Regions from separate parts of the Stenotrophomonas sp. YJH_SMC_73 genome, predicted to be linked through region 2. Evidence: riboswitches for the same ligand, from Rfam matches in the RefSeq annotation. Region 2 holds a riboswitch; the other holds the start of a gene.
The links. Region 2 has a riboswitch for thiamine pyrophosphate ahead of AC5P8R_RS14790 (TonB-dependent receptor). Riboswitches for the same ligand answer to the same signal wherever they lie in the genome.
Positions count from the first base shown of each region.

Region 1: another riboswitch for thiamine pyrophosphate. It lies ahead of thiC (phosphomethylpyrimidine synthase ThiC); the one in region 2 lies ahead of AC5P8R_RS14790 (TonB-dependent receptor).

Region 1 is NZ_JCAFTJ010000001.1:442,824-446,233, reverse strand. It holds gene thiC (phosphomethylpyrimidine synthase ThiC) at 1-1,515, opposite strand, end outside; TPP riboswitch at 1,598-1,698, opposite strand; gene AC5P8R_RS01985 (BCCT family transporter) at 1,952-3,410, shown strand, end outside.
Region 2 is NZ_JCAFTJ010000008.1:190,760-194,169, forward strand. It holds gene AC5P8R_RS14780 (glycine zipper 2TM domain-containing protein) at 1-352, shown strand, start outside; gene AC5P8R_RS14785 (phosphotransferase enzyme family protein) at 474-1,598, shown strand; TPP riboswitch at 1,697-1,792, shown strand; gene AC5P8R_RS14790 (TonB-dependent receptor) at 1,863-3,410, shown strand, end outside.

The DNA.
Region 1 (3,410 bases), on a different contig from region 2:
GATGCCGTCACGCACGTCCTGGCGATTGGGCAGGCCGAGGTGTTCCTTCGGCGTCACGTAGCAGAGCATCGCCGTGCCGAACCAACCGATCATCGCCGCACCGATCGCGCTGGTGATGTGGTCGTAGCCCGGCGCGATGTCGGTGGTCAGCGGCCCCAGCGTGTAGAACGGCGCTTCGCCGCATTCACGCAGCTGCTTGTCCATGTTCTCCTTGATCAGCTGCATCGGCACGTGGCCGGGGCCTTCGATCATGGTCTGCACATCATGCTTCCAGGCGATCTTGGTGAGCTCACCCAGCGTCTCCAGCTCACCGAACTGCGCCGCGTCGTTGGCATCGGCGATGCAGCCCGGGCGCAGGCCGTCACCCAGCGAGAAGGTCACGTCATAGGCCTTCATGATCTCGCAGATGTCTTCGAAGTGCGTGTAGAGGAAATTCTCCCTGTGGTGCGCCAGGCACCACTTGGCCATGATCGAACCACCACGGCTGACGATCCCGGTCACGCGCTTGGCGGTGAGCGGCACGTAGCGCAGCAGCACGCCGGCGTGGATGGTGAAGTAGTCCACGCCCTGCTCGGCCTGCTCGATCAGCGTGTCGCGGAAGATCTCCCAGGTGAGCGCTTCGGCGCGGCCGTCGACCTTCTCCAGCGCCTGGTAGATCGGCACGGTACCGATCGCCACCGGCGAGTTGCGGATGATCCACTCGCGGGTTTCGTGGATGTGCTTGCCGGTGGACAGGTCCATCACGGTGTCACCACCCCAGCGGATCGCCCACACCAGTTTCTCCACCTCTTCGGCAATGCCCGAGGACACCGCGCTGTTGCCGATGTTGGCGTTGATCTTGGTCAGGAAGTTGCGGCCGATGATCATCGGCTCGCTTTCCGGGTGGTTGATGTTGTTGGGCAGCACCGCGCGGCCGCGCGCGATTTCATCGCGCACGAACTCCGGCGTGATGATCTTCTGGATCGAGGCGCCGAACGCCTCGCCCGGGTGCTGCTGCAGCAGGCCGGCATCGCGGATCGCGTCCAGCCGCTGGTTTTCGCGGATGGCGACGAATTCCATTTCCGGCGTGATGATGCCGCGGCGCGCATAGTGCATCTGGGTGACGTTCGCGCCTGCACGTGCACGGCGCGGCAGGCTGCGTGTGGGGAAGCGCACAGCATCGAGCTTCGGGTCGTGCTCGCGATCGCGGCCAAACGACGAACTCAGGCCGTCGAGCTGTTCGGTATCGCCGCGCTCCTCCACCCAGCCACGACGCAGCGCCGGCAGGCCCGCGGACAGATCGATACGCGCGTCCGGATCGGTGTACGGGCCCGACGTATCGTAGACCGTGACCGGTGCATTCTCCTCGCCGCCGAACAGCGTCGGCGTGCGGGTCAACGCGATCTCGCGCATCGGCACCTGCAGATCCGGACGCGAACCGGGTACGTGGATCTTGCGCGAGCCGGGAATGGGCCGGGTCACGGATTCGGAGAGTTGCTGGGCCTGTTGCTGCAGGGCGGAGAGCTGTGCGTTCATCGGGCATCGTCCAGGAAGGTCAGGGACGAAGCGGCGGCGCACGGCACCCGCGCACGGACGGTCCTTGGGCGGAGTCCGGGCACGGCTGCATTGCAAAGCTTCCCTACGCCGGTATGAGCCGGATCAGGTTCCAAGGGACTGTCTCAACCGTGGCCACATGGCCCGGTACCCCCGCTTCTTGGTGCGCATTAGAGCATAGACCGCCCGCCCCCGCGGTCAGATCCGCTTTCCTGTGGAAAGCGGATCTGATCCGGATCGCTGTTCGTTAACAGAACCATGACGTCGCGTTCAGTAACGTGCACGTCCGTCGCCCTCCAGCGACCGATGCCTCCTTCGCCGCCGACGCGGCCCCTGCCCGGTTCGCGCTGCATGCCGCCGGTCCTTCGCTGCAAGCTCTGCTCGCTCCCCTCAATCCCTTGATCGGAGAAGCTCCTTCATGGTGTTTCGCGTTTCCATCGCACTGGTTCTGCTGCTGGTGCTGCTTGCCGGTATTGCACCAGGCCCCTTCAATGCCGTGGTGCAGTCGATGCTGGCAGAAGTCATCCGCAGCGTCGGCTGGCTGTACCTGCTGGTGGTATTCCTGGCCCTGGTGTTCCTGATGTACCTGGCTTTCGGTCGCTTCGGCAACCTGCGCATCGGTGGCGAAGACGCCGAGCCCGAGTTCTCGCGAGCCAGCTGGATGTCGATGCTGTTCGCCGCCGGCATGGGCATCGGCCTGGTGTTCTGGGGCGCCGCCGAGCCCATTTCGCACTTCAGCAAGCCACCGGAAGGGCTTGCTCCGCAGAGCCTGGATGCGGCACGCGCCTCGATGCGCTATGCATTCTTCCACTGGGGCCTGCACCCGTGGGCCATCTATGCGCTGATCGGGCTGGCAATGGCCTGGTTCCAGTTCAATCGCAACGGCCGCGGCCTGGTCAGCGACATGCTGCAGCCGATCATCGGCCGCCACCATCGCGGCTGGATCGGTAGGGTGGTCAACATCGCTGCAGTCGTCGCCACCGCGATCGGTGTCGCGACTACGCTGGGCTTCGGCACCATCCAGATCGCCGCCGGCATCGAGCGCGTGTTCGGCGTGCAGGCTACCGTCGCAGTGCAGATGACCATCATTGCCGTCGCCTTCGTGCTGTATATGGCGTCCACCGCCAGTGGCGTGGAGCGAGGTGTGAAGTGGCTGTCCAATTTCAACCTGGCGTTGGCTGCCCTGCTGGCCGCCATCCTGCTGGTGCTGGGGCCGACCGGATTCATCTTCGATACGTTCACCACCACGCTGGGCTCCTACCTCAACCAGCTGGTGACGATGAGCCTGCGCATGTCACCGTTCTCCGGCAGCACCTGGGTGGCGGACTGGACAATCTTCTACTGGGCCTGGTGGATCTCGTGGGCACCGTTCGTGGGGTCGTTCATCGCACGCATCTCGCGCGGCCGCAGCGTGCGCGAGTTCGTGATCGGCGTGGTGCTCGCGCCGACGCTGCTGGGTTTCTTCTGGTTCGCCGTTTTCGGTGGAACGGCCTTGTGGGCACAGATCTTCGGCCATGCCGATCTGGTGCAGGCGCTGGGCAATGGATATGAGACGGTGTTGTTCACGTTGTTCGACAGCATGCCGCTGCCGCTGCTGCTGTCGTGCATCGCACTGGTACTGCTGATGATCTTCTTCGTGACCTCGGCCGACTCGGCGGTACTGGTGCTGGCCAGCATGTCCACTGACGAGGCTGGCGATCCTCCGTTGAAGCGCAAGCTGGCCTGGGGCATTGCGGTGGCGTTGATCGCAGCGGCCTTGCTGCTGGCCGGTGGCCTGGATGCACTGCAGGGCATGATCACGATTGCGGCGTTGCCATTCGCGCTGCTGATGGTGCTGGTGATGGTGTCGCTGTACCGCGTGCTCGACCAGGAGTACA
Region 2 (3,410 bases):
TGCCGGTGTCGCCGTGGTCAGCGATGCCAGCGCGATGTCGAGGAAGGACAAGCGCACCCTGGTCGGCGCCGTGGTCGGTGGCGTGGCCGGCAACCTGCTGTCCAACGGCGACCCTGCGGCCACCGTCGGCGGTGCCGTGGCCGGCGGCGCGATCGGCAACCTGACCACCTCCGACCGCCGCGACCGCCGTTACTACGACAATCGCCGTTACGACGACCGCTACGATCGCCGTTACGACCGTGGCTACTACCGCAGTGGCTACTACGACCGTGGCGATGACCGCCGCTGGCAGCGTGAGCGCTACTACGACAACCGCTACTACCACGACCGCGGCCGCCATCGCGGCTGGTAAGCAACGCCGACATACCGATGACGCGGAGACGGGCGGGTCGATGACCCGCCCGTTTGCGTTGGCCACGCGCATGGCGTTGAATGCGCAGCCTTGGATGTGACTTTCCCGATCGGACTGTGGCATGACGTCTTCCTCCCACCGCGTGCAGGGCCTCAACAACGACGAGGTCGCTGCCGACTGGCCACCGATCAGCGCGGCGGACATCGCGTGGCTGAGTACGCGTTACCCGCAGCTGGGCGGGCACAGCCAACCGCGCTGGCACAGCCCGCGGCCGCTGTCTGCCGCCGCCATCGTCAATGGCACGCGCGCACCGGTATTCATCAAGCGCCACCACCACAGCGTGCGCAGCGCGGCCTGTCTGGAAGAAGAACACCACTTCATCGCCCATCTCGCCGCCGCCGGCGTGCCAGTGGTGCAGGTGCTGCCGGCCACCGATGGCCACACTGCGGTCGAACACGGCGAATGGACGTTTGAACTGCACGATGTCGGCGTGGGCGACGACCTGTATCGCGACGCGGTGTCGTGGTCGCTGTTGACCGATGTCGCGCAGGCCCGCGAAGCAGGGCGCACGCTCGCACAGCTGCACCGTGCCGCCGCCAGCTACCACGCGCCCCAGCGCAGCACCCATCTGCTGGTGGCGCGCGACGACCTGATCCGTGCCGACGATCCGATCGCCGCCATCAAGGCAGGACTGGATGAACGTCCCGGGCTGGCACGCTATCTCGCGCGCATTCCATGGGAAGCACAGCTGCAGCGCGACGTGCTGCCGTGGAACGCCGGCCTGGCCGAGCGCCTGCGCGCCGAGCCCCGGCTGTGGGCGCACAACGACTGGCATGTCTCCAACCTGCTGTGGCGCAACGGCGAGGTCAGCACCGTGCTGGATTTCGGCCTGGCGTCGCCCACCAGCGCGCTGTTCGACCTCGCCACCGCGATCGAGCGCAACGCAGTGGCGTGGCTGGAACTGGAGCGCGGCATGGAGGCAGTGCGCATCGATATCGCGCTGGCCCTGCTCGACGGCTACCGCGAGGTGCTGCCGTTGTCGGCGGCACGCGTGCACCTGCTGGCCGACCTGCTGCCAATGGTCCATTTCGACTTCGCACTGTCCGAAGTGGAGTACTTCGAAGGTGTCACCCGCTCAACCGCGAATGCCGACGTGGCCTGGCAGCCCTTCATGCTGGGCCATCCGGCGTGGTTCCACAGCGCGCCGGGACGGGCACTGCTGCAGGCCCTACACGCCGTCGCGTGATCCGGTTGACGCAGCGTTGCGGTCAGATCCCTTTCCGCAGGAAAGGGATCTGACCCCGGCTGGCGCTCGCAAATCCGTACCATTTGTAGTGAAATGGTCACCTGAAGCGGGGGTGCCTGGATCTGCCAGGCTGAGAGAGTCCCTTGGAACCTGATCCGGTTTGCACCGGCGTAGGGAGCTTTGAGCCGCAGCCACACCCCCATCATGGGCCGGTGCACCTGCGCGCCGTCGCTTCGTCTCCCTTGTTGTCCGAAGACGAACCGAATGAACCGCTGCCTGCGCCCCACCCTGCTCTCACTCGCCCTCTGCGCCGCGCTGCCGCTGCATGCCAGCGAGGCCGAGGCCACCACCGATGCGGCTGCCACTGGTGCCGAACGCTCGCCGACCGAACTGGCGGCGGTGCGCGTGGAGGCCGGCAAGCCGAAGGCCGATACCTCGCGCGTGAATGCCTTCGGCGGCGGTTCGTGGAAGGACACGCCGGCTTCGGTGAACGTGCTCGAGCGCGACTATCTCGAACGTCGCCAGGTACGTTCGCTGTCCGAGCTGGCCAGCAACGATGCCTCGCTGGGTGATGCGTATGCACCTGTGGGCTACTACCAGAACATCGCCATCCGCGGCTTCGCGCTGGACGCCGCCACCGGCTACCGCTTCAACGGGCTGTCCATCGCCGGCGAGCAACGCCTGGCGCTGGAGAACGTGCAGTCGGTCGAGATCCTCAAGGGTGAAGCCGGCCTGGCGGCAGGGGTGATGGCGCCGGGCGGGATCATCAACTACATCGGCAAGCGCCCGGCTGAAGTACGCACCGCCACGCTCGGCACCGATTCGGAAGGCTCACGCTACGTCGCCGTCGATGTCGGCCACTGGATCACCCCGCGTTTCGGCCTGCGCCTGAATGCCGCATGGGACTCCAGCAATTCCTATGTCGAGCACGCCGATGGCCGCCGCAACTTCTACTCGCTGGCCGCCGACTGGCTGATCGGCGAACGCGGCAAGCTGGAAGTGGATGCCAACTACCAGACCAGCTCGCAGCGTTCGGTGTCCGGCTACCAGCTGCTGGGCGCACGCGAACTGCCGCGCGGTGTCGACCGCGAGCACCTGCTCGGCTACCAGCCGTGGCAGCGCCCGGTGGATATTGCCAGCACCAACATCACCGCGCTGCACACCTACGATTTCAATGACGCCTGGCAGTCGCGCGTGTCGGTTGGGCACAGCCGCTCGGTGATCGATGACAACGTCGCCTTCGCCTACGGCTGCTACTACGCCGTGCAGTGCGCCGATGGCAGCGTGCCAGGCAACTACTTCGCGCCCAACGGCGACTACGATATCTACGACTACCGCAGCCCGGACGACACCCGCCGCAACCAGCAGGCCCGTGCCGAGCTGCGTGGCCGCTTCGAGACCGGCAGCGTCGGCCATGAGCTGACCCTCGGTGCCGACTACTTCCGCCGCACCGTGGACAAGCGCCCGAGCGTCAACGAGTACGTCGGCACCACCCACATCCACGACGCACCGGTGCCGGTATTCGAGCCGTCGCCGAAGATGCCGGGCCCATCCGCACGGCGCCTGGACAACCGCCAGACCGCGTTCTTCGCGCTGGATCGGATGACCTTCGGTGATGATTGGCAATGGCTCGCCGGTGGCCGCTTCGTGCGCCTGGACGAGCGTGCCTATGACAAGCGTGGCGTTCCGCAGCGGCACAGCCGCCTGTCGCGGTTCCTGCCGCAGACCGCGGTGGTGTGGAAGGCCACCGACCAGCTCAACGCCTATGCCAGCTATGTGCGTGGCATTTCGCTGGGCCAGGAAGCACCGTTC